Regions from separate parts of the Massilia aerilata genome, predicted to be linked through region 3. Evidence: predicted binding sites of a transcription regulator. Region 3 holds the regulator's gene; each other region holds the start of a gene.
The links. Region 3 encodes sigma-54, which starts transcription at its own class of promoters, with help from an activator protein. Its sites were predicted from a motif close to TGGCANGNAANCTGCTTT; they were not measured.
Positions count from the first base shown of each region.

Region 1: the regulator sigma-54 is predicted to act here: its motif matches at 3,156-3,173, upstream of adh (aldehyde dehydrogenase).
Region 2: the regulator sigma-54 is predicted to act here: its motif matches at 3,180-3,197, upstream of ACFPO9_RS04710 (PEP-CTERM sorting domain-containing protein).
Region 4: the regulator sigma-54 is predicted to act here: its motif matches at 2,744-2,761, upstream of ACFPO9_RS01405 (PEP-CTERM sorting domain-containing protein).

Region 1 is NZ_JBHSMZ010000003.1:5,923-13,592, reverse strand. It holds gene ACFPO9_RS04590 (TonB-dependent receptor family protein) at 1-1,957, opposite strand, end outside; gene ACFPO9_RS04585 (YVTN family beta-propeller repeat protein) at 2,106-3,050, shown strand; gene adh (aldehyde dehydrogenase) at 3,240-4,760, shown strand; gene ACFPO9_RS04575 (DUF779 domain-containing protein) at 4,771-5,163, shown strand; gene ACFPO9_RS04570 (PQQ-dependent methanol/ethanol family dehydrogenase) at 5,160-6,908, shown strand; gene ACFPO9_RS04565 (porin) at 7,164-7,670, shown strand, end outside.
Region 2 is NZ_JBHSMZ010000004.1:14,866-22,535, forward strand. It holds gene ACFPO9_RS04690 (HDOD domain-containing protein) at 1-4, shown strand, start outside; gene ACFPO9_RS04695 (choice-of-anchor A family protein) at 77-1,108, shown strand; gene ACFPO9_RS04700 (MFS transporter) at 1,112-2,278, opposite strand; gene ACFPO9_RS04705 (IMPACT family protein) at 2,423-3,010, opposite strand; gene ACFPO9_RS04710 (PEP-CTERM sorting domain-containing protein) at 3,287-3,979, shown strand; gene ACFPO9_RS04715 (S8 family serine peptidase) at 4,015-5,910, shown strand; tRNA gene ACFPO9_RS04720 (tRNA-Lys) at 5,972-6,047, opposite strand; gene ACFPO9_RS04725 (hypothetical protein) at 6,142-6,741, opposite strand; gene ilvD (dihydroxy-acid dehydratase) at 6,934-7,670, shown strand, end outside.
Region 3 is NZ_JBHSMZ010000010.1:105,984-113,653, forward strand. It holds gene lptA (lipopolysaccharide transport periplasmic protein LptA) at 1-397, shown strand, start outside; gene lptA (lipopolysaccharide transport periplasmic protein LptA) at 398-961, shown strand; gene lptB (LPS export ABC transporter ATP-binding protein) at 961-1,743, shown strand; gene ACFPO9_RS15055 (RNA polymerase factor sigma-54) at 1,746-3,236, shown strand; gene hpf (ribosome hibernation-promoting factor, HPF/YfiA family) at 3,295-3,663, shown strand; gene ACFPO9_RS15065 (enoyl-CoA hydratase/isomerase family protein) at 3,769-4,854, shown strand; gene ACFPO9_RS15070 (APH(3') family aminoglycoside O-phosphotransferase) at 4,901-5,707, shown strand; gene ACFPO9_RS15075 (GntP family permease) at 5,809-7,209, shown strand; gene rapZ (RNase adapter RapZ) at 7,339-7,670, opposite strand, start outside.
Region 4 is NZ_JBHSMZ010000001.1:308,198-315,867, reverse strand. It holds gene purL (phosphoribosylformylglycinamidine synthase) at 1-151, shown strand, start outside; gene ACFPO9_RS01425 (DUF2515 family protein) at 209-1,225, opposite strand; gene ACFPO9_RS01420 (glycoside hydrolase family 16 protein) at 1,499-1,954, shown strand; gene ACFPO9_RS01415 (hypothetical protein) at 1,964-2,224, shown strand; gene ACFPO9_RS01410 (hypothetical protein) at 2,236-2,565, shown strand; gene ACFPO9_RS01405 (PEP-CTERM sorting domain-containing protein) at 2,803-3,468, shown strand; gene lpxD (UDP-3-O-(3-hydroxymyristoyl)glucosamine N-acyltransferase) at 3,551-4,591, shown strand; gene ACFPO9_RS01395 (hybrid sensor histidine kinase/response regulator) at 4,602-6,845, opposite strand; gene ACFPO9_RS01390 (peptidylprolyl isomerase) at 6,932-7,670, opposite strand, start outside.

The DNA.
Region 1 (7,670 bases), on a different contig from region 3:
CCAGCGCATAGCCGGGCGCCGGCTGCGCCGCATTGGCGTCCTCCGCATACACCTTGCCGTTGGCGACCGTCTCCAGCGCGGCGCCGTAGCGGTCGCCCGCATCCTTCCAGGCCAGCTCGCCGAACAGGCTGGTCCTCGGCACGCCCGGCAGGCGGTTCCCCTCGGCCACGCCGGTGAAGGCCTGGTCGTAGATCGCGCGCAGCAGCGTGGCGGCCACCCTTGCCGAGAAACCGGCGCGCAGCTCGGCGTCGAGCGACAGTTCGAGGCCCTGGCGCAGGGTGGCGCTGGCGTTGCGGTAGCTGGTGCGCCCGCCGGAAGAGGCGTCGACCACCAGCTCGTCGCTGGTGCGCACCTGGAACAGGGCCGCATTCAGGCGCACGTCCCTGGCCAGCATGGCCTTGGCGCCCGCTTCCAGCTGGGTGCTGGTGGCGGCGCCCAGCCCGAAATTGAAGCCGGCGCCGGAGCCCGAATAGAACAACTCGTTCAGGGTCGGGGTCTCGAAGCCGCGCGCCGCGCTGGCGTAGACGTTCAGCGCCGGCGTGACCTTGTACAGCACGCCCAGCAGCGGCGTGGTGTGGCGGTAGTCGACGCTGCCGCTGTCGTTGCCGTTCGAGAGATAGCGGTCGGCCACGTCGAAGCTCACCTGGCTGCGGCGCAGGCCGCCCGTGAATACCCAGCGTCCCAGTTCCCATTCGAGCTGCAGGTAAGGGTCGACATTGCGCACATCGTCTTCCTCGTCGCGCCGCAGCTTGCCCTTGACGCCGAACTCGTTGCCGATGAAGTTTTCGAAACCCTGGCGCCCGTCGCGCGACTTGCCGGCTTCCAGGCCGAGGGTGGTGCGCAAGGTGCCGTCGCCGAGCGGGCGCGCCATCATCCAGTTGGCGTCGAAGCCGTAGAAGTCGCGGTCGAAGTCGACCACCCCGCCGGAATGCGTGACCGGGGCCTGGAAGCCTTTCGAGAAGGACTGGTACTGGATCACGCGGCGGTTGCCGCCGTAGACGCTCAGGTGCAGGCGGTCGTCGCCGAAGCGCTGGTCCCAGCTCAGGCCCAGCTGCTGGTGGTCGATGCTCTTGCGTGTGTTGTAGCGGTCGGCCAGGGTGCGCTGCGGCGCCTGCGTGTCGGTGGTGTCGATCTCGCCGGCGCGCGGGTCGCGCTGCCAGGTGGCCCAGCTGACGCCGAGCGGGTCCTGGGTATCGTCCTGGCGCAGGCCGCTCGCGGTCAGGGTCAGGCGGGCGCCGGGCGCGGCGTCGAAAACCAGCTTGGCATAGGCCTGGTCGCGGGTGGCGGCGCTGTGGGCGCGGTAGCCGTCGGTCTCGAAGCGCGAGGCGTCGAGCAGCCAGCCGAAGCTGCCCTGCTTGCCGCCGGCATTCAGGTCGGTCTTGCGCAGGCCGTCGCTGCCGCCGGCCACGTTCAGTTCGATGTTGGGCGCGCCCTTCGGGTCGCGCGTGAACAGCTGGACCACGCCGCCGGCATGGTTGCCGTACAGGGTGGAGAAGGGACCGCGCAGCACCTCGATGCGCTCGGCCATGTCGAGGTTGAAGGTGGCGGCTTGCCCCTGGCCGTCGGGCATGGTGGCGGGCACGCCGTCCGCGATCAGCTTCACCCCGCGCACGCCAAAGGCCGAGCGGGCGCCGAAGCCGCGCGACGAGACCTGCAGGTCTTGCGCATAGTTCTGGCGGTTCTGTACCACCAGCCCCGGCACCGCGGCCAGGGCTTCCGATGCGTTGACGCGCGGCTGGGCGGCGCCGATGCGCTCCGCGCCGACCACGTCGATCGCCGCCGGCAAGTCGAAGCTCAAATGCTCGCTGCGGCTGCCGCTGACCACCACCACGCTGATCGGCGCGGCCGGCGCATCGGCGGCGTCGGGCGGATTGGATGCCGGGCCGGCGCTGGCCAGCAGGGGCGTGGCGGCAAACAGGGCCGCGACGGCGTTCAAGCGAAATACGTGTTGCTTCATCTGGTCTCCATGAGGTGACGGTCCGCCCTGTTTGGCCGGGCGCTGACTATCCCGGCAAGCAATATACCTGCCATGCAGAAAAACTGCCGTCCGCTTCGGTGGCACGGGGCTTGCAAATCCATCCGGACTTCCATCCCGAAAGGACATCATGAACCCGTCAAGTTACCGCTTTCTATTCCTGTGCATGGCCGCCGCCGGCGGCGCGACCGCCGCCCCCTTCGCCTACGTCCCCAACGAAAAGGCCGGCACCGTCAGCGTGATCGATGTCGGCGCCGGCGCCGTGGTGCGCGAGTTCGCGGCCGGCAAACGGCCGCGCGGCATTGCCGCCGACCCGGGCGGCAGCCGGCTCTACATCACCGACGCCGCCGGCAGCGCCTTGCTGGTGCTCGATGCCGCCAGCGGCGCGACCCTCGCCAGCATCGCACTGGGCAGCTCGCCCGAGGGCGTCAGCGTTTCCAGCGACGGCCGCTGGGCCGCGGTGGCGGTCGAGGACAGCAATAGCGTGGCGCTGGTCGACACCGCCGCGCGCAAGCTGGTGGCCGACATCAAGGTCGAGGGCCGCAATCCCGAGCATGCCGTGTTCAGCCCGGACGGGCGCTGGCTGCTGGTCTCGGCCGAAAACGCCGAGCAGGTCGACCTGATCGACGTGGCGGCGCGCCGCCAGGTGGGCTCGATCGCGGTCGGCCTGCGCCCGCGCGGCATCGCCTTCACCCCGGACGGCAAGCAGGCCTATGTGGCATGCGAACTGGCCGGCAAGGTGTATGTGCTCGACCTGGCCGAAAGGCGCGCGGTCGCAAGCATCGCCGCCGGCAGGAACCCGGCCGGCATCGCCGTCGGGCCTGGCGGCCGGCAGGTGTATGTGTCGAACGGGGCGGACGGCAGCGTGATGGCGATCGATCCGCTGCGCATGGCCGTGAGCGCCACGATCGCGGTCGGCAAGCGGCCCTGGAACATGGCGCTGACGCCGGACGGCGGCCGTCTGTATGTGGCCAATGGCCGCTCGGACAGCGTATCGGTGATCGACACCGCGGCCGCGGCGAAGCTGGCCGATATCCCGGTCGGGCAGCAGCCCTGGGGCATGGTGATCCCTTGAGCTGTGCAGCACGCCTGTTCCAGTTTGGGACAGCTGTACCAGAACGGGCCGCCGGCCTCGGGCGTGATCCGCCTGCCGCAGGGGCGCGGCGCGCGGAGACAGGGCTGGCACGGCGTTTGCGATTCAGGAGAGGTGCTACCGACACACCGTCGCATCGACGGCCATACAACCAACACAGAAGAGGATGACATGAATCTTGCGGACATCAGCAAACTGGGCGTCGCCAATCCGTTCCGTCAACGCTACGACAACTACATCGGCGGGCGCTTCGTGGCGCCGGTCCGGGGCGAGTACTTCCCCAACGTGACGCCGATCACCGGCCAGCCCTTCTGCGAAGTGGCGCGCTCGAGCAGCGAGGACGTCGAGCTGGCGCTGGATGCCGCCCATGACGCCAAGGCTGCCTGGGGCAAGACCTCGCCGGCCGAGCGCGCCAACATCCTCAACAAGATCGCCGACCGCATGGAAGCCAACCTGAACCTGCTGGCGACCGCCGAGACCATCGACAACGGCAAGCCGATCCGCGAGACCATGGCCGCCGACATCCCGCTGGCGATCGACCACTTCCGCTACTTCGCCAGCTGCATCCGCACCCAGGAGGGCGCGATCTCGACCATCGACGACGAGACCTATGCCTACCACTTCCACGAACCGCTGGGCGTGGTCGGCCAGATCATCCCCTGGAATTTCCCGATCCTGATGGCGGTCTGGAAGCTGGCGCCGGCCCTGGCCGCCGGCAACTGCGTGGTGCTGAAACCCGCCGAGCAGACCCCGGCCTCGATCATGGTGCTGATCGAACTGGTGGCCGACCTGCTGCCGGCGGGTGTGCTGAACGTCGTCAACGGCTTCGGCCTGGAGGCAGGCAAGCCGCTGGCCTCGAGCAAGCGCATCGCCAAGATCGCCTTCACCGGCGAGACCGGCACCGGGCGCCTGATCATGCAATACGCGGCCCAGAATCTGATCCCGGTGACCCTCGAGCTGGGCGGCAAATCGCCGAACATCTTCTTCGCCGACGTGATGGACGCCGACGACGACTTCTTCGACAAGTGCCTGGAGGGCTTCGCCATGTTCGCGCTGAACCAGGGCGAGGTCTGCACCTGCCCATCGCGCGTGCTGGTGCAGGAATCGATTTATGAAAAATTCATCGAGCGCGCGCTGGACCGGGTGGCGAAGATCAAGGCCGGCAACCCGCTCGACGCCGGCACCATGATCGGCGCCCAGGCCTCGCAGGAGCAGCTGGAGAAGATCCTGTCGTACATGGACATCGGCCGCCAGGAAGGCGCCGAAGTGCTGGCCGGCGGCGAGCGCGCCACCCATGAGGGCGACCTGTCCGGCGGCTACTACGTGCGGCCGACCGTGTTCAAGGGCGACAACAGCATGCGCATCTTCCAGGAAGAGATCTTCGGCCCGGTGGTCTCCGTCACCACCTTCAAGGACGAAGCCGACGCCCTGCGCATCGCCAACGACACCTTGTACGGACTGGGCGCCGGCCTGTGGACGCGCGACGGCAGCCGCGCCTTCCGCGTCGGCCGCGCGATCCAGGCCGGGCGCGTGTGGACCAACTGCTACCACCTGTACCCGGCGCACGCCGCGTTCGGCGGCTACAAGCAGTCGGGCATCGGGCGCGAGAACCACAAGATGATGCTCGACCACTACCAGCAGACCAAGAACCTGCTGGTGAGCTACAGCCCGAAAGCGCTGGGCTTCTTCTGAGGCGATGACCATGACCACGTCGATCGATCGCGTGACCGCCACGCCCGCCGCGCTGGCCTTTCTCGGCGAGCTGCGGCGCCGCCACGGTCCGCTGATGTTCTTCCAGTCCGGCGGCTGCTGCGACGGCAGCGCGCCGATGTGCTATGCCGCCGGCGAATTCAACCTGAGCGACAGCGACGTCTACCTGGGCAACCTGGACGGCGCGCCCTTCTACATGGGGCTGGAGCAGTTCGGCTACTGGGAGCACACCCAGCTGATCATCGACGTGGTCGAGGGTAACGGCGGCATGTTCTCGCTCGATAACGGCACCGGCCGGCGCTTCCTCACGCGCTCGCGCCTGTTCAGCGACGAGGAATGCGCGCAGCTCAAGCAGCACAACACAACAACAAGGAGACAATCATGAAGACAACAACCAGGATGGTCCTGCTCGCAGGATTGCTGCCGTTCGCGTTCGCGCGGGCGGCCGACGTCACCACCGCCATGCTCGACAAGGCCGACAAGGACACGAAGAACGTGCTGTCCTTCGGCATGGGTTCGCAAGGCCAGCGCTTTTCGCCGCTCACCCAGGTCAACACGAAGACGGTCGGCCAGCTGGTGCCGGTATGGTCGTTCTCGTTCGGCGGCGAGAAGCAGCGCGGCCAGGAGTCGCAGCCGGTCATCGCCAACGGCAAGATGTTCGTCACCGCGTCCTACTCGCGCATCTTCGCGATCGACCTGAAGACCGGTAACAAGCTGTGGAAGTACGAGCACCGCCTGCCGGACGGGATCATGCCCTGCTGCGACGTGGTCAACCGTGGCGCCGCGCTGTTCGGCAACCTGGTCATCTTCGGCACCCTTGACGCCCAGCTGGTGGCGCTCGACCAGAACACCGGCAAGGTGGCGTGGAAGGAGAAGGTCGACGACTACGCGGCCGGCTACTCGATGACGGCGGCGCCGCTGATCGCCAAGGGCGTGCTGATCACGGGCGTGTCCGGCGGCGAGTTCGGCGTGGTCGGCCGCGTGGAAGGCCGCAACCCGATGACCGGCGAGCTGCTGTGGGTGCGCCCGACCGTCGAGGGCCACATGGGCTACCGCTACGACAAGGACGGCAAGCAGATCGAAGCAGGTGTGACCGGCACCGTCAACAAGAGCTGGCCGGGCGAGCTGTGGAAGACCGGCGGCGCCTCGACCTGGATGGGCGGCACCTACGACCCGGCCACCGGCCTGGCCTACTTCGGCACCGGCAATCCGGCGCCCTGGAACAGCCACCTGCGCCCCGGCGACAACCTGTATTCCTCGTCGACCCTGGCGCTGGATCCGGAAACCGGCCAGATCAAGTGGGCCTACCAGAGCACGCCCAACGATTCCTGGGACTTCGACGGCGCCAATGAATTCGTCACCTTCGACATGGACGGCAGGCGCTATGGCGGCAAGGCGGACCGCAACGGCTTCTTCTACGTGATCGATGCGAAGAACGGCAAGCTGACCAACGCCTTCCCCTTCGTGCGCAAGATCACCTGGGCCAGCGGGATCGACCTGAAGACCGGGCGTCCCAACTTCATCGCGGCCAACCGCCCCAGCGATCCGACCAAGGGCCAGGATGGCAAGAAGGGCAACGCGGTGTTCGCGGCGCCGGCCTTCCTGGGCGCGAAAAACCAGATGCCGATGGCCTACAGCCCGCAGACCGGCCTGTTCTACGTGCCGGCCAACGAGTGGGGCATGGATATCTGGAACGAGCCGATCTCGTACAAGAAGGGCGGCGCCTTCCTCGGCGCAGGCTTCACCATCAAGCCGCTCAACGAGGATTACATCGGCGCCCTGCGCGCGGTCGATCCGAAGACCGGCAAGATCGTGTGGGAAGTGAAGAACAACGCGCCGCTGTGGGGCGGGGTGATGAGCACCGCCGGCGGCCTGGTGTTCTACGGTACGCCGGAAGGCTACCTGAAGGCGGTCGACGCCAGGAGCGGCAAGGCGCTGTGGAAGTTCCAGACCGGCTCCGGCGTGGTGGCGCCGCCGGTGACCTGGGAAGAGGGCGGCACCCAGTACGTGGCGGTGGTGTCCGGCTGGGGCGGCGCGGTGCCGCTGTGGGGCGGCGAGGTCGCGAAGAAGGTCAACTTCCTCGAGCAGGGCGGCTCGGTCTGGGTGTTCAAGCTGGCCACCAAGATCTGATCGAGACACAGGACACGTGGGGTCCATGTTTCCGGCGGCTTTGGCCGCCGGTTTTTTTTGCGGCGAGTGTCCGCACGACGCGACCCAAAAAATGACACCTGGCCGCGCCGCCTGATCCGATAAGGCACAAGGCGCGGCCCGCGCGGGCCGGCTTTGCCCCGTGAATCTCTCTCCTGCGGCCCGGCACGCTAATTGCCATCGCTCTCGGGTACATCGAACCGATGTGCTCACACATTAAAAGAAAGCGAGGAGACAATGAAGAAGATCTGCGCGATGATGATGGTGGCCGCGTGCGCGCGCCCGGCCCTGGCGGTCGACATCAAGGCCGGCGACTGGACGGTGGGAATGGGCGGCATCGTCAACGCCTACTACACGGGCGTGTCCTGCCACGGCGACGAGGTAGGCGGACTGGCGCTGGGCGGCCACGCGCTGGGCTGCGGCGGCGAGGACCGCCGCACCACGATCGGCAACGGCCTGCTGCCGAATGGCTTGCTGGCGTCGGCCACCTCGAACCAGGGCGGCTACGACGTGACGGCCAAGATCGGCATCTACGCTGCCACCGCCACCGACAGCGCGATCAGCCAGAACAGCAACGTGGACGTGCGCCAGGCCTACTTCACCTTCGGCCGCGCCGATCTCGGCAGCTTCAAGCTGGGGCGCGACTACGGCATCTTCGGCGCCAACGCCATCCTCGGCGACATGACCCTGGTCGGCGCCGGCGCGCCGGTGCAGGCGACCCAGCGCGGCCGCGTCACGCTGGGC
Region 2 (7,670 bases), on a different contig from region 3:
CTAGAGCTAATCTTCCAGGCAAGTTGATGAAATTGATGATACTCTTAAGAATCATTAATTTCTAACTGGAAATTTCATGCCAATCAAACGCCGCCTTGCCCTTCTGTGTGCCGTTCTCTGCGCAGGCAGCGCCCATGCGGGCATCGTCAATTTGACGACGCCGATCGGCGGCGCGAACATCTATGTGATTCATGATTTCACGTCCTACTCGAGCGACGTGGAAGGCGCGATCGTCGCAGGTGGCAACGTGACCCTGTCGAATTACGCGGTCAATGCGAAAAACAAGGATGCCTTTGGCGCCAAGGATATTGCCGTGGCCGCGGGTGGCAATGTAAAGCTGAGTAATGGCTCGATCAACAACGGCCTTGTCTATGCCGGCGGCACGACTTCCATCTCGTCGGCGCCGGCCGTGAGTTCGGCCGCAAGCAGCCCGGTCGACTTCAAGGTCCTGGAAAGTTATTACAAGACCCTCGCCAAGAATCTGACGGAACTCGATCCGACCGGCACGGTTGCACCCTTGTGGAGCGGCGTCAAGATCACGGGCAGCGGCAATGGCGGTGTGGACGTGTTCAACGTGTCGGCCGACATGTTCGCCACCTCGAGCAGTTGGACCCTGGACAAGCTGACGCCGGGCGAGACCCTGATCTTCAACATCAGCGGCAAGTCGGGCACCTTCAACAATGGCGGCATCGGCTTTGGCCCGCTCGATGGCTACAACGTGCTGTTCAACTTCTACGAAGCCACCAGCCTGAATGTGAAAGGCGTGATCGGCAGCGTGCTGGCGCCGTATGCGACGGTGAGCGAGAACTGGGGTGTGATCAACGGTAACGTGATCGTCGATACCTGGGCGTCGACGGTCCAGGTCAACGCGAACCATTACTTCACGGCGGTCGACGTAAAGGGATTCAACGATGGCAGCAAGCCGGTCATCGACCTGCCCACGCCTCCCTCGACCGGCGGGGGCAATCTCCCGGTCGAAGCCCCTGGCAATGTCCAGACCGGCGACGTGCCGGAACCGGGCAGCTTGGCGCTGCTGCTGGCCGGCGCGGTGGCCGCGGCTGCCTTGCACCGCAGCCGCAAGCGCGCGGCGTCCTCCGCGCGCGCCTGAGGCCTAGGCCAGCGCGCGCACGCTGCGGCGCGCGTGGGCCTGCATCGCCAGCGCCAGCACCAGGCCGGCGCCGGCCAGGCCGGCGGCGACCCACTGCGGCGAAGCGTAGGAAAAGCCCAGGATCAGCGGAATGCCGCCGAGGAAGGCGCCCAACGCATTGCCGATATTGAAGCCGGACTGGCCCAGCGAGGAGCCCAGCATCTCGGCTTCGCGCGAGTGTTCGATCAGCAGCATCTGGATCGACGGCCCCAGCGCCAGCGCGTTGGCGCCGACCCCGAACGCCAGCATCACCATCGCGGCTTGCGAGGACGCCAGCACCGCGTTCAGCAGCAGCAGCACGATCATCGAAGCCAGCAGGATCTGGATCGCGCGCAGCGGATGCACGCGGTCGGCCAGCTTGCCGCCGAACTGCACGCCGGCCGTCATGCCGACCCCGACCACGGTCATGATCAGCGGGATCATGTCGGCGTGGAAGTGCGTGACCTCGGTCAGCAGCGGCGCGATGTAGCTGAGCCAGGCAAACAGGCCGCCGGTGCCGATCGAGGTGATGCCCAGCGCCAGCCACAGCTTGGGGTTGCGGAAGATGCGCAGGTCCTGGGCCAGGCCGGCGCGCGGCTTGCCCTCGAAATAGGGAATGACCTTTTGCGTCATCAGTGCGGCCGCCAGGCCGATCGCGGCGACGATCAGGAACACCAGGCGCCAGCTCATGTGGTGGCCCAGCCAGGTGCCGGCCGGCACGCCGACCACGTTGGCGATGGTGAGGCCGGAGAACATGCTGGCCAGCGCCGCCGCTTCCTTGCCCTTGTCCGCGAGGCGGGTGGCGACTACCGCGCCGACCCCGAAGAAGGCGCCGTGCGGCAGGCCCGCCAGGAAGCGGAACAGCATCATGGTATGGAAGTTGGGCGCAAAGGCCGACAGCGCATTAAAGGCGGCAAACATCAGCATGAACCAGACCAGCACGCCGCGCGGCGGACGGTGGCCGAGCATGCTGACCAGGGTCGGGGCGCCGACCACCACGCCGACGGCGTAGGCTGAAATCAGGTAACCCGCTTGGGGGATGGAAATGTTCAGGCCGGTGGCGATGTCGGGGAGGATGCCCATCATGACGAATTCCGTCATGCCAATGCCGAACCCGCCGAGGGCCAGTGGGGCCAGGCTTTTCTTGATCACTGAAATCTTTTCTTGTTACGGGGAAGGGCGGTCACTATAGCCCTGCACGGCTGGGGAGTCCGCTTTCGAGTGGTGATGACCGGTATTAGCGAGCTTGATGTTGGCTCATCCGGCATTCCGGCGGTCTGCGCCGGAACGACGTGGCTATTCATCGATCCAGACGACGCGCCCGCTGCCGGCGTCGCTCAGCCGCACCACCAGGGCATCGGCCCTGTCGTCCGGCAGGCTGAAAGTGAAGCGCACGTCCTGTCCGTGTTCCACCTGTTCCAGCGTGGCGCCGGCCAGTTCCAGCTCGCGCCGCAGCAGGCCCTCGAGCGGGTAGGGCGCCGCACAGCGCAGGGTACGCTGCCGGATGATGGCGATTTTTTCGGCTTTCAACAGGGCCTGGGCCACGCTGTCGGTATAAGCGCGCACCAGCCCGCCGGCGCCCAGCTTGACGCCGCCGAAATAGCGCACCACGGTGGCCAGCACGCCTTCGAGGTCCTGGTGGCGCAGCACGTCCAGCATCGGCCGTCCGGCGGTGCCGCTCGGCTCGCCATCGTCGACCGCGGCCGACTGCCCGCCCGCCAGCAGGGCCCAGCACACGTGGGCGGCGCCGGGATGCTCGCCACGCAGCCGCGCCACCACCTGCTGCGCGCCGGCGCGGTCCGGCATCGGCTGCACGCAGGCGATGAAGCGGCTCTTCTTGATGATGAGTTCGTGGTGGACGGGGGCGAGGATGGTCTGGGGCATTGCGGCAATGGATGGACTTGCAAAAGGCTGGACTTTACCCGAATTCGCTAGGATCGATGTCGAAGGACTTTACATTTTCTTCACAACTGAAACGGGCTTGCTTTCATTGAAAAAATAATATCGTTGAAAATCAGCATCTTGCTGTTTTGCATTGGACTTTGAAAAGAGTTGGAACGATTTATGCATAGGAAACTTCGCGGTCCTGACTAGCACGTCATGCATCGACAGGGTCAGGCTTCCAGCGAGTCGTTCCTCCCTTCAAAACTAGGAAAAAACATGAAAATTGCAGAGATTCGAATTCCCTTGCTTGCCTTGTCTAGTGCATTGGTTTTGGCCTTCAGCAATTCTGCCCAGGCATCGGTAATCACTGAAGCCGGCGACGCCGGGAAACTCACGTCGACGGCGCAGACGAGTTCGGGCAGCGGCGCCATCGACGCCATCCGCGGATCCCTGCTGAGCTCCAGCAGCGACGACTATGCCGATATCTTCCGCATCTACCTGAAAGCGGGCAGTGTGTTCTCCGCGACGACCACGCTCTCGTCCTTCGCATACAACAATTTCGATACCAGCCTGTTCCTATTCAACAGCGCCGGCCTCGGCGTGGTGGCCAATGACGACGATCCCAACGTTGGACCGACCTCGACAATCGGCTACACCTCGGCCACTTCGGACTATTACTACCTGGCGATTGCCGGCGCGGGTTACACGCCGGTCAGTGCATCCGGCGCTATTTTCGGCGACCTGATCGGCCAGGACCAGGTCGGCCCGACTGGCACCGGCGGCGGCGGCGCGCTGACGGACTGGAGTAGTATCACGAGCGAAGGCGACGCTTATGAAATCCTGCTCAGCGGCGCCTTCGCTGGGCCGCAAGCTGCCGATGTGCCGGAACCGGCTTCGCTGGCGCTCGCCGCACTCGGTCTGGGCGCTTTGCGCGCCAGCCGCCGCCGCGCTGCACGCCGCTCTGCCTGAGGCCTTCCTCGCTGCTTAACTGAAAGGGATCAATCATGAAAAAAATGTCATTGGCACCAATGATGGTGCTTCTGCTTTCGGTTTTTTCGGCTGCTGAGGCGGGTCAGCTCGACAGCCGCCTTGCCGACCTGGTCGCCGCGAAAAAGGCGGCCGGCCTTGCCAAGCCGGGTGCGCGCCTGGCGCAATCGGCCGATCAGCCGACTGCCCGTTTCGACGGTATGCTCGACGCCGCAGGCCGGGTGCTGGTCGACATCCATCTGGACGGTAGCGAGCCGCTCGCGGTGATCGTCGAGCGCCTCAAGGCCAACGGCGCCGTCGTCACCGGCGTCGATCCCTACTTCCAGAATGGCGCGGTATCGGCCTATGTCCCCGTGGAGCAGCTCGAGGTACTCGCGGCGAGCAGCGGACTGAGACTCATGAAGATGTCGCTGCGGCCCGCCAGGAACGTGGGGGTCACAACCTCCCAGGGCACCAAGGTGCTGCGTTCGGACCTTGCCAACGCCAGCGGCTACAATGGGTCCGGCATCACGGTCGGCGTGCTGTCCGATTCGTATGATGCTTCACCTCTCAGTTTTACCATGACCCGCGCCGCCACCGACATCGCGAGTGGCGACCTGCGGCCTCCGAAACTGGTGATCGACATCGGTCCCGATCCGTCGAATACCGACGAAGGCCGTGCGATGATGCAGATCGTGCAGGATGTCGCGCCGATGGCGGATCAATGTTTTGCGACCGCATTTGCAGGAGAGTCGGCGTTTGCCGCCAACATTCGCGCCTTGCGCACCAATCCGGCCTGCAATGCCGACATCATCGTCGACGACGTGTTCTACTATGACGAACCGTTCTTCTCCGACGGCCAAGTCGCCCAGGCCGTCAACGACGTGGTGACGAGCAGCACCCTGCCAGGGAAAAAGGTCAGCTACTTCTCCTCGGCAGGTAACCAGGGCGCTGCCGGCGGCGGCGGTTCGATCGATGTGCCGAACGCGACCTTCTCCACCACGCCTACCGGCCTTGGCAACATCAACCTGGCAAGCGCCGCCACCTGTACCAGTGCGCCATCTTCCGGCAGCACCAAGGCCAACGTGGGGGGCGGCTGGCTCAATTTCGGCAGCGGCGTCTATGCGCTGCCTGTGACCTACAACGGCGCCGGTTCGACTTTCATCATGCAGTGGGATGATTTGTTTTATCAGGGCAAGGTCACGACGGACTTGAACTTCTACATGTTCAATAGCGCCGGCAATTGCGTGTTCACCTTCGCCACCAACAATATCACCAACGACTACGCGGCCGAGATCATCGGCTTGTCGGGCGGTGCGTCGGGTACTTATCGCATCATGGTCGGGCGCACCAGTGCCGGTACCAAGCAAGCGACGCGCGTGCGCCTGGTAAACCTCGACGGCTGGGGTGGCTCGGCCCTGGCTGCGTCGAACAGTCCTACCACCTTCGGACACAACGCGGCGGCGAATGCCAACAGTGTCGCAGCCTACCGCTACACGGTGCTGAATCCCTCGGTCATGCCGTACAAGCCGGGACTCGAGGGCTTCAGCAGTCCGGGGCCATCGAGCATCTATTTCGATGCAGCCGGCAATCGCCTGGCCGTGCCGGAAACGCGCAAGAAACCCGACATGGCCGCGACGGACGGCGGTGACACGACTTTCTTCTACCCGGGTTCGGATTACGAAGGCAATGGGCGCCCGAACTTCTTCGGCACCAGCGCCGCTGCGCCGCATGCGGCGGGCGTGGCCGCGCTGATGTTGCAGAAAGCGGGCGGACCTGGTTCGCTCACGCCGAAGCAGGTCAAGTCGATCATGCAAACCGCCGCGCCGGCGCGCGTGGTGCCGTTCTCGGGTGGTTCGGCGACCAAGGTATGGAGCCTCTACGATGGCTTTGGCTTGATCGATGCTGTCGAAGCGCTCAATAAGTTGAACTAAGCGGACCATTGGACGAAAAAAAGGCTTCCTGATGGAAGCCTTTTTCTTTACTGCTTGTTCGTGGTAGGCCGTGCTGGGCTCGAACCAGCGACCAACGGATTAAAAGTCCGCTGCTCTACCAACTGAGCTAACGACCCAACGGCGAGCATTATAGCGGCTCGACAGCATCCGGCCAAGGCCTTTCGTGCAGAAAATATCGGGGCGGCTCCTCACGCCGGCGCTTGTACCGCTTCAGTGGCCTGATACAAGCAGTTTTAGCTGGGCCGTAGGCGGCTGATCCGTCATGACGAGACGTCCTTGTTCGGCGGCCGAAATGGCTGCGGAAAGTCCCCCAACGATACCGCCGGCCAGGCCTCCTGCTGCCGGACTGATTGATGGGTTGGCGATGATTTGATTTGTTGTTAACGCACGCGAGATATCGTCGTCTTTCGCACCGAGCGTCATATTTGCACCGGTGCCGTTCACCGTATAAAGCGAAGGTAGCTTGCTCGGATCCGCAGGAACATACACACCGCAATCGGCAACAACCACTGTTTTACCGACTAACGAATCCTGCAGACCTCCTGCAACCATGAGCTTCGCACGAAAACACGAGGGAGGTCCCTGAAAATAAGCGCCATTCAAATCTGAAAATGCCGCGCGATAGGTGCCTGGAACGAAAGTGTATTCGTATTTTGTGCCGAGAATGCCCTTGTTTACTTCGTAAACGAGGCTGTCAGAAAGCTTGATCGAGCGTCCGTCATCCAGGCGAGTGAGGCTGCTTGGCGCTGTGCCCGCACATGCTGCTAAAGAAGCGATCAAGGGGAGAATCGATACGTTTCGAAGCAACATCTAAAGCCTCATCAGCAGAGTTAATAAAAAACATACTCTACCATTCCAGGCATGCCCGCATGTCGGCTATTCCCTGTGATACGCAAAAAGAATCACTGAGCAATAAATCATATATTAGACAAATCACAGGCGCTGCGGCAATCTGGTGCTTTGATCTATGGCCGCTTTGAAGCCCGGCCTCGAGGAGACATCATGCCGACCTACCGTTCCCGTACCACCACCCAGGGCCGCAACATGGCGGGCGCCCGCGCCCTGTGGCGCGCAACCGGCATGAAGGACGGCGACTTCGAGAAGCCGATCGTCGCGGTGGTGAACTCGTTTACGCAGTTCGTGCCCGGCCACGTGCACCTGAAGGACCTCGGCCAGCTGGTCGCCCGCGAGATCGAGGCGGCCGGCGGCGTGGCGAAGGAATTCAACACCATCGCCGTCGATGACGGCATCGCCATGGGCCACGGCGGCATGCTGTACTCGCTGCCTTCGCGCGACCTGATTGCCGATTCCGTCGAATACATGGTCAACGCCCACTGCGCCGACGCCATGGTCTGCATCTCGAACTGCGACAAGATCACGCCCGGCATGCTGATGGCCGCGATGCGCCTGAACATCCCGGTGGTGTTCGTGTCCGGCGGGCCGATGGAAGCGGGCAAGGTCATCAAGACCGTCAACAACGACAGGAAGATCATCAAGCTGGACCTCGTCGACGCCATGATCAAGGCCGGCGACAGCACCGTGTCGGACGCCGACGTGGCCGAAATCGAGCGCTCGGCCTGCCCGACCTGCGGCTCCTGCTCGGGCATGTTCACCGCCAATTCGATGAACTGCCTGACCGAGGCGCTGGGCCTGTCGCTGCCGGGCAATGGCACCATCGTCGCCACCCACGCCGACCGCAAGGAGCTGTTCCTGCGCGCGGGACGCTTGATTGTTGAATT
Region 3 (7,670 bases):
GCTGACCCGCGGCACCCTGCTGATCAAGTCGGACAAGGCCGTGCTGAAGGAAACGCCGGAGGGCTACATGCTGCTGACGCTGACCGCCGCGCCGGGCAAGACCGCCAGCTTCCGCCAGAAGCGCGACGGCGGCCCCGACCTGTGGACCGAAGGCCAGGCCCAGCGCATCGAATACGACGAGCGCACCGAAGTGGTCAAGCTGTTCGCCAATGCCGTCGTCAAGCAGCTGGAAGGCAAGCGCATGACGAGCGAGGTGAACGGTCCCTTCATCTCCTACGACAACCGCACCGAGCAGGCCAACGTCTTCAACGACGCCAGCGGCGAGAGCAAGGCGGGCGGCGGCCGCAGCACCATCATCATCGCGCCGCGCCGCACCGCGCCGGCAGGGAAGCAGTAAATGAAGCGCGCACTCGCCGCTGCCCTTGCGCTGTTGCTGATGCCGCTCGCGCAGGCCGAGCGGGCGGATGCGCTCAAGCCCTTCAATGTCGAAGGCAACAAGGCGACGATCGACCAGGCCACCCAGACCGTGATCCTGACCGGCAACGTGATCGGCACCCGCGGCAGCATGCTGCTGAAGGCGGAGCGCGCCGAGATCAGGGAAACGCCGGAGGGTTACCGCTCCGTGGTCCTGTTCGGGGCGAACGGCAAGGCCGCGTCGTTCCGCCAGAAGCGCGACGGCGGCGCCGACGAGTGGGACGAAGGCTACGGCGAGCGCATGGAATACGACGAGCGCACCGACATCGTCAAGCTGATCTCGCATGCCACGATCAGGCAGCTCGACGGCCGTACCGTGACCAGGGAGATGAGCGGCCCGTTCATTTCCTACGACGCCCGCAAGGAAGTCCTGTTGAACATGAATGACGTGAGCGGCGCCGACAAGCCCGGCAAGGACCGCGTCAGCGTCACTTTTTACACGCGCCGCCCTACGCCGGCGGCGCCACCGGAAGCAGGAAAGCAATGATGGAAGTACACGCAGACGCCACCCCGACCGCCGTCGCAAGCGGCGGCAGCACCCTGGTCGCCAAGGGGCTGCAGAAAAGCTACGGCAAGCGCCTGGTGGTGCGCGACGTTTCGCTGCAGGTCGCCTGCGGCGAGGTGGTGGGACTGCTGGGCCCGAACGGCGCCGGCAAGACCACCTCGTTCTACATGATCGTGGGCCTGGTGCCGGCCGATGCCGGCGCCATCGTCATCAACGGCACCGACATCACGAGCCTGCCGATCCACCGCCGCGCCATGCTGGGCCTGTCCTACCTGCCGCAGGAAGCCTCGGTGTTCCGCAAGCTGACGGTGGAAGAGAACATCCGCGCGGTGCTGGAACTGCAGCGCGAGAACGGCAAGCCGCTGAGCAAGGCGCGCATCCAGGAACGCCTGGACGAGCTGCTGGCCGAATTGCAGATCGAGAAGCTGCGCGAGAACCCGGCGCTGTCGCTGTCGGGCGGCGAGCGGCGCCGCGTGGAGATCGCGCGCGCACTGGCCACCGACCCGCGCTTCGTGCTGCTGGACGAACCTTTCGCCGGCGTGGATCCAATTGCCGTGATCGAGATCCAACGTATCGTGCGTTTCCTGAAAGAGCGCGGCATCGGCGTGCTGATCACCGACCACAACGTGCGCGAGACGCTCGGCATCTGCGACCGTGCCTACATCATCAACCAGGGCGCGGTGCTGGCCTCGGGCCGGCCCGACGACATCATCGCGAATGAATCCGTCCGCCGTGTCTACCTGGGTGAACACTTCAGGATGTAGTCATGAAACAGACGCTGCAACTCAAGACCTCACAGCACCTTGCGCTGACGCCGCAACTCCAGCAGTCGATCCGCCTGCTGCAGCTGTCCACGCTCGAACTCCACCAGGAGATCGAACAAGTCCTGGGTGAGAATCCGCTGCTCGAACGCCTCGACGATCCGCTCGACCGCTCCGTGCGCCTGCTGGCGGACGGCGCCATCAACAACGGTTCCTCGACCAACACCACGCCCGATGCGCCCCCCGCGTCCGGCCAGGGCGAGGAGAACGGCGGCAGCGGCGGCAGCGAAGCCGAAGGCGGCGACAGCGGCGAAGCCGGCGGCGCCGAGCACGAGATGGAGTGGGGCGAGTCGGGCCATTCCGGCAGCGGCAGCGGCGGCGAGGAAGAGGACGGCCGCCCGCAGCTGGAAGCCAGCCCCATCTCGCTGCGCGAGCACCTGATGGAACAGGTGCGCCTGACCTGCCTCTCGCCGCGCGACTGCGCGCTGGTCGAGATCGTGGTCGACTCGCTCGACGACAACGGCTACCTGGACGAATCGCTGGACGACATCCACGCGCGCCTGCCGGCCGAACTCGAGATCGAATTCGAGGAACTGCGCACCGCGCTGTCGCTGGTGCAGAGCATGGACCCGCCGGGCGTGGGCGCGCGCAGCGCCGCCGAATGCCTGGCCCTGCAGATCCGGCGCATGCCCGGCGTGGCGATGGTGACGCGGCGCATGGCGCTGGTCATCGTCGAACGCTACCTGACCTGGTTTGCGCAGCGCGAATTCAACAAGCTGAAGAAGGCCCTCGACTGCGACGACGAAGACCTGCGCGAAGCCCAGGCCGTGATCCGCCAGTGCAATCCGCATCCGGGTGCGGCCTTCGCCTCCGACGTCTCCGACTTCGTGGTGCCGGACGTGATCGTGCGCCGCGCGAAGGACGGCTGGAGCGTGCAGCTGAATCCGGAAGTGATGCCGCGCCTGCGCGTGAACAGCATCTACGCCGCCTTGCTGAAACAGGGGAAATCGGAATCGCAGCTGAATGCACAGTTGCAGGAAGCCAAGTGGCTCATCAAGAACATGCGCCAGCGCTTCGACACGATCCTGCGCGTGGCGCAAGCTATCGTCGAGCGCCAGCGGAACTTTTTCTCGCACGGCGCAGTTGCCATGCGGCCCCTTGTTTTACGTGAGATAGCTGATACACTAGGTCTACACGAGAGCACAATTTCTCGCGTCACAACTCAGAAATATATGCTGACGCCGCACGGCATGTTTGAGTTGAAGTACTTTTTCGGAAGTCACGTCGCGACCGAGGCAGGCGGTGAAGCATCCTCGACGGCGATCCGGGCTCTCATCGTGCAACTCACAGGAGCAGAAGACCCCAAGAACCCTTTATCCGACAGCAAGATCGCGGAGATGCTAGGGGAACAGGGAATGGTTATCGCACGCCGCACGGTCGCGAAATACCGTGAGGCGCTGAAGATCCCGCCCGTCAGCCTCCGCAAATCCTTGTAATAAGCTGCAGGGCACCCAGATACTGGTTACCTGACAGCGCATCTTCAAAGGAGTGTGTATGAATCTCACTATCAGCGGACATCATCTCGATGTAACCCCAGCAATCCGTGAATACGTACAGAACAAGCTCGAACGCATCACCCGCCATTTCGATCAAGTGATCGACTCCCACGTCATCCTCTGCATAGACAATCTCACCGAGAAAGAAAAACGCCAGAAGGCCGAGATCAACTTGCGTGTTGCTGGGAAGATCGTTCACGTCGCCAGCGCCGCACATGACCTCTACGCGGCGATCGACATGCTGATGGACCGTCTCGACCGCCAGGTCCAGAAGTACAAGCAGATGCTGCAGGATCATAGTCACACAGCACTAAAACGCATGGCCAACGAAGACCTTGAGGGAGGAGAAGCTGCCGCTGCAGCGTGATCGTTCCGCTGGCGCAGCATAGGCAAGACGAAGGGCGCATCTGGCGCCCTTTTCGTTTTTTTGGCCGCGCTACAATACTGCTTTCCCTTTCATAAATAAAAGAACATGAGCGAACACGTGCAGACCCGGCTTGCCAACGGCACCGGCATCATCACCCTGGACCGCCCCAAGGCCCTGAACTCGCTGTCGCTGGAGATGGTGCGCGCACTGACGGAGACCCTGCTGGCCTGGCGCGAAGACGCGAACGTCGCCGCGGTCGTCATCACCAGCACCAGCGAGAAAGCCCTGTGCGCAGGCGGCGACATCCGCTTTTTCCACCAGGCCGGCCATGCGACGCCTGTTGGCGGCAGTGCCTTGCTGGAAGACTTCTTTACCGAAGAATACGCGCTGAACCACCTGATCCATTTTTATCCGAAGCCCTACATCTCGCTGATGGATGGCGTGGTGATGGGCGGCGGCATGGGCATCGCCCAGGGCGGCCCGGACAGCGGCCTGCGCATCGTGACCGAACGCACGAAGATGGCGATGCCCGAAGTGAACATCGGCCTGTTCCCGGACGTCGGCGGCAGCCACTTCCTGTCGCATGCGCCGGGCGCGCTCGGCATGTATCTGGGCCTGACGGGGCTGACCGTCGGCGCCGCCGATGCGCTCTACGTCGGCCTGGCGGATCTGTTCGTGCCGGCTGCCGAACTGGCGGCCTTGAACGGGCTGATCGCGTCCACGCCGGGCGCACAGCTGGCCGAGGCGATCCGCGCCTTTGCGGCGCCGTTTGCGCAGCAGGCCGGCGCGAGCGAACTGTCCGCCCAGCGCGCGCCGATCGACAGGCACTTCGGCGCGGCTTCGGTGGAAGCGGTGATGTCTTCGCTCGAAGGCGACGACGCGCCCTTCGCGCAGAAGGCCCTGGCCGCCATGCGCCAGCGTTCGCCGCTGATGATGTGCGTGACGCGCGAGATGCTGGTGCGCGGCGCTTCGATGGACGTGGCCGATTGCCTGCGCATGGAGCGCTCGCTGGTGCGCCGCAACTTCGAACATGGCGAAGTGCTGGAAGGCGTGCGCGCGCTGGTGATCGACAAGGACAATGCACCGGTGTGGAATCCGCCTTCGCTGGCCCAGGTCACCCCGGAGATGGTGGCGCGTTTCTTCGCGCCGGTATGGCCGGACTGGGCGCATCCGCTGCGGCACCTGGACTGAACACGCGGGCGTGCATTGGCAGTTTTCTTCCTGAGGAGCTTGGACGATGGGACGCCCGACCGATGTAAAGAAAAAGATGCCTGCATCCTGGCAGGAACGCCTGCATGGCAGCCGCTGGGAACTCCAGTCCGGCGGCGCTTCCGGGGCGCAGCTGTTCCGGCTCGAGCCACGTCTAGGTCCGTCCTTGTTCCTCAAGACGGAACGCATCTCGCCCCTGTCCGAACTGGCGGGCGAGGCGGCGCGACTGCGCTGGCTGGCCGCAGCCGGCATACCCTGCGTGCCGGTCATCGATTTTGCCGAAGAGAACGGCCGTGGCTGGCTATTGCTGCACGAGATGCCGGGCAGCGACCTCGAATGCGGTAGCGAAGTCGGCGCCATTCCCGCTTCCGAGGCGGTGCGCCTGATCGCGCAGGCGCTGCGCCAGCTGCATGCGCTCGATGTCGCCGGCTGTCCGTTCGACCACCGCGCCAACGCCCGCATCGCGCTCGCCCATGCACGCATGCAAGCCGGGCTGGTCGACGAGGAAGACTTCGACGAGGAGCACGCTGGGCTGTCACCGGAGACCTTGTTCGCACGCCTGGAAGCCATGCAGCCGCCCACGGAAGACCTGGTTGTGACGCACGGCGACGCTTGTCTTGCGAACCTGATGGTGGACCTGTTCGGCGACATCGCCGGCTGGATCGATTGCGGACGCCTGGGCGTGGCCGATCGCCACCAGGACCTGGCGCTGGCGATGCGCGACATCGCGGATACGCTGGGCAAGAAATGGGTGGCGCCTTTTCTGAAGCACTACGGCATGCAGGCCGATCCGGCGCGCGTGGAATTCTATCGCTTGCTCGACGAGTTCTTCTAAACGACAGATACTGCGTTGCAACATCATCACTGTTTTTGTGCGATGATTTCATCGGGCAATGAATTATTGCCGTATAAAGCACAACAACAGAGGAGTCCGTTTTGTCGTTTCTGATCGTCCTGGCCGCGCTGGCCTTCCTGATGGTGGCCGCCTACCGCGGCTACAGCGTCATCCTGTTCGCACCGATCGCCGCCCTCGGCGCGGTCCTGTTCACCGATCCGTCCGCCGTGGCGCCGGTCTTTTTCGGGATCTTCATGGAAAAGATGGTCGGCTTCGTGAAACTCTATTTCCCCGTCTTCATGCTCGGCGCCGTGTTCGGCAAGGTGATCGAGATGTCCGGCTTCTCGAAATCCATCGTGCAGGCCGCCATCCGCTACATCGGCCGCTCGCGCGCGAACGCCGTGATCGTCGCCGTATGCGCGCTGCTGACCTATGGCGGCGTGTCCCTGTTCGTGGTGGTGTTCGCGGTGTATCCCTTCGCGGCTGAGCTCTATCGCCAGAGCAATATCCCGAAGCGGCTGATGCCGGGCGCGATCGCGCTGGGCGCCTTCTCGTTCACGATGGACTCGCTGCCGGGCACCCCGCAGATCCAGAACATCATTCCCACCACCTTCTTCAAAACCACGGGCTGGGCCGCCCCCGTGCTCGGCACCATCGGCTCGCTGTTCATCATCGTGGTCGGCCTGTCCTATCTGGAATGGCGCCGCCGCGCGGCGATGGCCAAGGGTGAAGGCTACGGTACCCACGCCGAGGCGATCGAGGCCGCCGAGACGCAAGCGCTGCCGAATCCGGTCGTCGCCGTGCTGCCGCTGGTGCTGGTCGGCGTCGCCAACTTCGCGTTCACCAAGATGATCCCGGTCTGGTACGGCGCCGATGCCTACACCGTGCCGGCCAACGTGCTGCCGGGTGTGCATACCCCGGTGACCGCCACCGTGAAAACCGTGCTGGCGATCTGGTCGGTCGAAGCCGCGCTGTTGCTTGGTATTTTGCTGGTGCTGGCGACGGCCTTCCGCCGCGTCAGCCAGCGCTTTGCCGCAGGCTCGAAGGAAGCCGTCGGCGGCGCCCTGCTGGCGGCGATGAACACGGCGTCCGAGTACGGCTTCGGCGGGGTCGTTGCGGCGCTGCCCGGTTTCATCGTCGTCAGCAATGCGCTGAAGGGCATTCCGAACCCGCTGGTGAATGCGGCGGTATCGGTGAGCTCGCTGGCAGGCATTACGGGCTCGGCTTCGGGCGGCATGAGCATCGCGCTGGCGGCCATGTCCGACCTGTTCGTCCAGGGCGCGCAGGCGGCGCAGATTCCTCTCGAGGTGCTGCACCGCGTGGTGGCGATGGCCAGCGGCGGCATGGATACCTTGCCGCACAATGGCGCCGTGATCACCTTGCTGGCGGTGACCGGGCTGACGCACCGCGAGTCTTATCGTGAGATCTTTGCGATCACGATCATCAAGACTTTGGCGGTGTTCTTTGTGATTGGGGTGTTTTATGCGACTGGGCTGGTCTAAGTCGGCTCGCCAATCGCGTAGTTAGCACGTCGTTCCCGCGCAAGCGGGAACCCAAGTTCGGTGCTTACTGCGAACGTTTGCCTCTGCGCCCCGTAAACTTGGGTCCCCGCCTTCGCGGAGACGACGATGTCAATGCTGCTCGCGATGCCGCACAACCACCCGTTCGGTATCGCCGAAATACGCCCCCAGCCGCTCCGCCATGTACACCGAGCGGTGCTGGCCGCCGGTGCAGCCGACCGCCACCGTCAGGTAGCTGCGGTTGTCGGTCTTGAAGGAGGGCAGCCACTTGGCGACGAAGGCGCGGATGTCGGCCAGCATCTCGGTGGCCTGGGGCTGGGCGTCGAGGAAGGCGATGACGGGTGCGTCCTTGCCGGTGAGCGGGCGCAGCGTCAGGTCGTAATAGGGGTTCGGCACGGCGCGCACGTCGAACACGAAGTCGGCGTCCAGTGGCACGCCGCGCT
Region 4 (7,670 bases), on a different contig from region 3:
GGTGACCACGCCGGACGGGCGCTTCACGGTGATGATGCCGCACGCAGAACGTGTCGCTCGCACGGTGACGATGTCGTGGCATCCGGATGGCTGGGGTGAGAATTCGCCGTGGGCGCGGATGTTCCAGAATGCGCGGAAGTGGGTCGGTTGATGGCGGCGTGATGCGTCACGAAAAAGGCGCCCGGTTTATGGGCGCTTTTTTTCGTCCTCAGGCGGTGACGGCATTGCTCGAAATCGTTCGGATCGATTCTTCGACCTCGCCCGGCGCCGGACCCTTGAGGAGCTCATCCAGCCGGTCCGCCGCTGCGAACACAAACGGCATCCGCTCAGCCGGATCCCAAAGCTTCGCATACCGATCCTGAGAAAACGTCGTCGTCGTTCCAGCCCTGGCCGGACACCGCGCCGACAAATTCAGCCTGATCGCCTCATAATCCCCGGACGGGAACTCGACCGCCCACGCCAGCTGGTTCCAGTCCAGCAGCAGCTGCATCACCGCCGAGTCGTACATGATCTTCTGCAGCACGTTCACCTGCTCGTGCTGGGCCAGGGTGCGGACGCTCTCTGCGATCTGCCCGCGCTCGATCTGCGTGAAGCCCCGCGCCACTTCGGGGAAGGGCGCGGCGAAGGCCAGGGTGCTGCGCGCCACTTCCCAGCGCACCGCATAGCGCGCCTTCTGGCGCTCCGGCAGGCAGGCGATGAATTCGTCGTAGCCGCGCTCCATGTAGAAGCGGTGCAGGGGATAGACGTCGAGGAAGACGTGGGTGTTGCCGTGGCCGAGCCGGTGCGCCATGCCGCTGGCGCCCATTTCGGTGGCCAGCAACTTCAGCGTGGCGCCGTACTGCACGCCCGGCGCCGAGCCCTGGCCCAGCGAGCGCTCGATCCGCTCGCGTTCCTGGCGGTGCGCGTCGAGGATATCGGCGCTGTGCAGCAGGCCGCAGCCGACCTGCTTGGAGGCGAAGGCGGCCAGGCCCGCCCACTGGAAGCGGCGGTCGGCCAGCCACAGGCGGGCGTAGGCGGCATTGATGCGCCGGTTGCGTTCGCGGTCGTCGGCGATCCAGCGACCGTCGATTTTCAGCAGGTCTTCGGCTTCGATCTGGAAGCTGGCCCACAGGCGTTCCGCGCTCAGGGTTTCGCCGTCCGGCGCCTGGCGGCCGATGGGAATGCCATGGTATTTGCCGGGCGCGAGGGACGGATTTACTGCGCCGGGCGAGTGCCTGTCGTTCATGTCTGCTCCTTGTCGAGGCCGTCTGACAATCTAGACAGATCACCGGCATCGACGGATTGATCTGGCTTAAACCGCAGCGCACGATACGATTTGACGCCCCACCAAACTCAGGGGTGTATTTTTCCTTATTCCAATGGAAACCTTTCCAGTCCCATCTGTGCACGGATCATTCGCGGCCAGCTCCGACCTTGGCAGGCCGCGGGTTGCCGTCAAGGCAGGCTCGCATTTTCTTGCAATCTTTTTACATCCGGCAAAATCGATACAAGGAACAAGGTGCAGGTCCAGTACGGCATGATCGAAGTCGGCTTGGCCGCGCCGAACCTCGCCGCCGGACTGTGGTCGGCCGCCTGGATGCCAGGTACCAGCGCCCAGACCTGGCCGCGCAACGGCGAGATCGACATCATGGGGCAGGGTCACAAGGCCGCCTGCGTGCCGGGCAACGAGAGCCGCGCGGCGTGGACCGCCTGGCAGAACAAGAGTTATGTCGTGACTGCGGCCTCGCTGGCCAAACGCTTCGTCAAATACCGCCTGTACTGGACCGATGCGGAGATGCTCTTCACCATCATCGACAACGGCGTCGAGCGCGACCTGTACAACGCGACGCTGCCGGTCAATCCGAGCGCCCTGTGGTCGCCGTTCTACCTGCTGCTGAACCTGGCCGTCGGCGGCAACTCCACCGATGCCGCGACCGCCGCCCAGGTAATGGCGCCGCGGCCCCGCACCATGTAGGTCGACTCTGTGCGCGTCTACCAGCTCGCCGGCAAGGGCTCGGTCAAGCTGCTCGCCTGGGCCTACAGGCGCCGGGCCCGCGACCCGACGAATTACTGTAACGGATCACTGAAATTCCGAATCAAGATCCCGCCCAATTTGGCCTTCAACATCGGGCTCGGCGATACCTGCACGAATCAGAATTGGGTCAATTTCCCGGCCAAAAGCAAGGCCTACGGCTTGACCCGCAATGGCGACTGGGCGCAAGGGACGATTCCGGTTTCGACCTGATCGGGCCCAAGGTGGCGCTGCAGTCGCTGCTGGACGTCTTCTTGATCTCGCGCGACGCGAACAATCTGCCGGCCTCCACATTCCAGTTCCCGGTCGACGACATCGTCTACGATTCGGGCACGACGACCACCCCGCCGCCGCCGTCCGGGCCGACCTCCGTGACCCGGACCTCGACCACCGCGCTGCAGTTCAATACCGCCACCGGCAGCTGGGCGGACGTGCACTACACCGTCAACAACGGCGCCCAGCAGAACCTGCGCATGCGCCTGGACGGCACGACCAACAGCTACAAGGGCGGCGGCCTGAAGATCGGCGACGTGGTGCGCTACAGCTTCACCTAATGGGACACGGCGCGCAATTTTGCCGTCGACACCGCCCAGCAGAGCGATACGATGCAGTAAGCCCGGCATTCCCGGGCCGTGACCGCCGGTCCGGGATCTGTCGAAGAAGTTGACATTGAACGCATGGGTGCGCCGGCGTTCAAGGCCAAGTCCTTGAAAATACAGCGAACTTGGCAGTTGGCATCGAATTTGCTTCGACTCGTCTGTTAGGCCATTAACCGACAGACAAGGACAGACATGAAAACCACGCTCGTTCGCGCCCTGATTGCAGGCTGTATTGCTTGCGTCGGCATCGGCCAGGCATCGGCGACGCCGATTACCTCTACCTCTTCCTTGTCGGCCGGCGGCCTGATGTTCGACAACTTCGCCTGTGTCATCAGCAAGGGCGGCTTTTCGGCCAAGCCAAGCAACTGCAATCAGATCGACGTCAGCGCCGACGCCGGCGGCCTCGATTTCACCAGCCAGTTCAAGGCGAGTTCCTTCAGCTTCGACAATGTCCTGTTGCGCTACCGCGTCGACGCCGGCAGCAAGGGCATCAGTGCGGTCACGCTCGACTTCGACGGTAGCTTCTTCGGTGTCTCCGTGGCCTCGGTGACCGAGACCATCCGCGATGCCACCGGCCGGGTCGTCGGCCGCCTGACGGTCAGCTGCTCGCTACTGGTCTGCGATCAGCAGGATCCCAACTACGGCTGGTTCGACATTCCGCTGGACGGCGTGTATGACGAGCTGTATGTGACCAAGGCGATCAATGTTTCGGCCGTGGTCGGCTCCGCCACCATTACCCAGGTGCGCCAGGGCTTCATCCTGGCAGCCGATGTCCCGGAGCCGGGCTCGCTGGCGCTGCTGGCGCTGGGCCTGGTTGGCGCCGGGGTTGCAAGCCGCCGTCGCCGCGACAGCATCTGAGCGTTCGCAAGCCGCACGCTCGAACCCTGCTTGCCGCCGCGCTGTCCAAACTTCTGCACGGACAAGCACGGAGGGCGGCGTCATGGGGATGCGCGTAGGTGAACTGATCGAGCGTTTCGGCGGGCAGCTGCAGGGCGATCCGGGCATCGAGCTCAGCGCCATCGCACCGCTCGAGCGCGCCGGCCCGGCGGACATCAGCTTCCTCGGCAACGGCAAGCTGCGCGCCCAGGCGGCGCACAGCCGTGCAGCCGCGCTGATCCTGTCGCCGCTGGACGAGCCGGAAGTCGCGGCGAGTTATGAGGGCGCGCGCATCGTCACCGGCAATCCCTATGCCTACTTCGCCCGCACGGCGCAATTGCTGGCGCCGAGGGAGGCGCCGCGTGCCGGCATCCACCCGTGCGCCGCCGTGCACGAGCGCGCGCGCGTGGATCCCTCTGCCTGGGTCGGTTCCCACGTCACGATCGAGGAGGGGGCGGTGATCGGGGCCGGCGCCGTGGTCGACGCCGGCTGCTACATCGGGCGCGACGCGGTGGTGGGCGAACATACGCATTTCTTCGCCAACGCCAGCTTCCTGGCGCGCTGCGTAATCGGGGCGCGCGGCATCGTCCATTCCGGCGCCGTGATCGGCGGCGACGGCTTCGGCTTCGCCATGGACGAGGGCGTCTACATCAAGATCCCGCAGACGGGACGGGTGCTGATCGGCGACGACGTCGACATCGGCGCCGGCACCACCATCGACCGCGGCGCGATGATTGACACCGTCATTGAAGATGGCGTGAAGCTCGACAATCAGATCCAGATCGGCCACAACTGCCATATCGGCGCGCACACGGCCATGGCCGGCTGCGTCGGCGTGGCCGGCAGCGCCATCATCGGCAAATACTGCACCTTCGGCGGCGCGGCCATGGTCAATGGCCACATCACGATTGCCGACCATGTCCACATCACCGCGGGCACGCTGGTCTCGAATTCGATCAACGAGCCGGGCCGCTATACGGGCTTTTATCCGATCTCGCCGAACGCGGAGTGGGAGCGTAACGCGGCGCTGCTGCGCAACCTGTCCTCGCTGCGCGCCAGGATCCGTGCGCTGGAGAAGGCGCTCAAGCGGCTGGACAGCGGCTAGCGGCTAGCGGCTAATGGCTAGCGGGCGCGGCCGTGGGCCCGAGCGCGCGCAGCAAGTCGTCCAGCGTCGCCGGCTTGGTCAGGTGCAAGTCGAAGCCCGCCTGCACCGCCCGCTCGAGGTCGGCCTGCTGGCCGTAGCCGGACAGCGCCACCAGGCGCAGTCCGGCGCCGTACTGGCGGCGCAGCAGGAGGGCGAGTGCGTAGCCGTCCATGTCGGGCAGGCCGATATCGAGGATGGCGACCCGCGGCACCTCAGTGGGCAGCTGAGTGGGCAGCTCAGTGGACAAGCCGCCCGCCAGGACGCTGCGCGCGGCGGCCAGGGCCTGGGCCGCGTTGTACGCGACCTCGACCTTGTGGCCCAGCTGGCGCAGCAGGCTGGCGGTGCCGTTGGCGGCGTCTTCGTTGTCGTCCACCAGCAGGATGGCGCAGGGCTGTTGCTCCGCCGCCGGCGTGGCATCGCGCTGTTGCGCCTGCGCGGCGGCCAGCGGCAGCGCGACTTCGAAACGGCTGCCGCGGGCCGGACCTTCGCTGTTGGCGCTGACGCTGCCGCCGTGCAGCTCGACGATCTTGCGCACGATCGCCAGTCCCAGGCCGAGGCCGCCGGTGCGGCGCGCCAGTTGCTGCGGCGCCTGGTAGAAAGGTTCGAAGATGCGCGACAGCAGGCCGGCATCCATGCCGATGCCGTTGTCCCGCACCGAGAGGCGGGCCAGGCCGGCGGCCGCGTCGGCGGCCAGTTCGATGTGCGTGGCGCTGCTGCCGAAACGGGCGGCGTTGGACAGCAGGTTGTTCAGCACCTGCACCAGGCGGCTGTCGTCGCCCAGGATCCAGACGGCGTCCGGCGCCTCCAGCGTGATGGCGTGGCCGGGCAGGGCGGCGACGGCGTGGCGCACGGTTTCGGCCAGGTTGAGCGGGCGCAGTTCCAGCTGCAGCTTGCCGGAGGCAATGCGCGAGACGTCGAGCAAGTCGTCGACCAGGCGCTTCAGGTGGGTGACCTGGCGCCGCATGATGGCGCGTTCGCGGCGGGCGCCGGGCTCGTCGCGCATGTCCATCAAGTCGAGCGAGGCGACGATGGGGCTGAGCGGGTTGCGCAGTTCGTGGCCGAGCACGGCCAGGAATTCGTCCTTGGCCTGGCTGGCTTCGCGCGCCTGTTCGAGCGCCTGCTCCAGCGAAGCCATCAGCGAGGAGCGCTCCTGCTCGCGGCGGGCGCGCTGGCGGCCGGCAGCCTCGAGCGCGCGTCCCATGCGCCCGAGTTCGCGGATACGCGCCTTCGGCACATGGACCGGGCGGCCGGCGCCGAGCGCCGCGGCGGCGCGCCGCAAGCCGTTGAAGGCGCCGACGATGCGGTTCGACAGCCAGTAGGCCAGGGCGATGCAGATGGCCAGCGAAATGGCGACACCGGCGGCGTAGACGGCGATGCCTTCGAGGAAGCCGGCGCGCAGGGCGGCCATCGGCGTATTCGTGACCACCGTCCAGCCGTAGCGCGACATGCTGCTGTAGGCGGTGGCCACTTCGTCGCCTTCCTTGGTGAGGGTGGCGCCGGCGCCTTCCAGGCCGTTCCTGGTCATCAGCGCGCGCAGGGCGGGCGTGATCGGCTGGGTGACGAAGCGCTCCTGGTTCTTCGAACGCGCCACGATGTGGCCGGAGGCGTCGATCACGGCGATCAGGGAGTCGGCCGGGGCGCGCTGGCGCTCGATCACACGCAGGATGCGGTCCGGCTTGACCACGGCGCTGAGTACGAAGGCATGGCCATGGGTATCGGTGACCGGAATGCGCACCGGCACGGCGGCGCGGCCGCCCTTGCCGCGCACGATGCGGCCGACCACCGCGCGATGCAGGCTGAGCGCCTGCTGCAGGCTGTCCGGATCGGCCAGGGCGGGCGCCTCGGCGCCGAAGGGCGCATTGGTGCGGAACACCGTCTTGCCCTCATGGTCGGCCAGAAACACGCCCAGCCACTCCGGCTGGGCCTTGGCCTGGGCGCTGGCGATATCGTAGAAGGCGCGCACGTCGCCGGCCACCATCGCCGGGCTCTGCGCCATGGATGACAGGGCCGCCACCGAGGAATCGAGTTCGGCGTCGACGGCGCTCGACAGGGCCCGCGCCATATCCAGCAAGGCGCGCTCCTGCTCGCGCTGGCGGTACTCGCTGGCCACGTGGATGCTCCAGATGCCCAGCAAGGCGAGCGGCAGCAGGCCGATCGCCGTCAGCAGGACTAGCAGGTGGCGTAGCGGCAGCGTGCGGCTGCGGGGAGATGGCATGCGGAGCCCGGGCAAGAATCGGTAAAAATGCGAAAGAAAAAAAGCGCTCCGGGCGGGGGAGCGCTTTCTGGCTCAGGCAGGACCGATTACTGGATCTTGGCCTTGGTCATCAGCTGTTCGCGGTAGGTCGCCAGCTTGCGCTGCTGCAGCTGTTCGGCGACCTGCTGCTTGACTTCTTCCAGCGGCGGGATCTTGGCTGCGCGGGTGTCGTCCAGCTTGATCACGTGGTAGCCGTACTGGGTCTTGACCGGGGTTTCGGTGATCGCGCCTTTTTGCAGCGAGGTCATGGCCTTCGAGAACTCAGGCACGAAGGAAGCCGGGTTTGCCCAGTCCAGGTCGCCGCCATTGTTGGCCGAGCCCGGGTCTTTCGACTGCTTGGCCAGCTCTTCGAACTTGGCGCCGCCTTTCAGCTTGGCGATGATGGCCTTGGCTTCGTCTTCGGTGGCCACCAGGATGTGGCGGGCGTGGTATTCCTTGTCGCCGACTTGCGCCTTGAACTTGTTGTACTCGGCGGTGATGTCGGCGTCCTTGACCGGGTTCTTCTTGATGTAGTCAGCCAGCATCGCATTGATGATGATGCTCTGGCGGGCGTTGTCGATCGCGTTCTTGACTTCCGGACGGGTGCCGATGCCTTGCTTGTCGGCCTCCTGGATCAGGACTTCGCGGCCGATCAGGTCTTTCTTGATCGCATCGCGCAGTTGCGGCGAATCGGTGGCCTTGCCCTGGGCGACGACTTGCTTGACGACCTGGTCGACCTTGGCCGCGGGGATGGGCTTGCCATTGACGGTCGCGACGTTTTGTGCGAACGACGGCAGGACTACCATC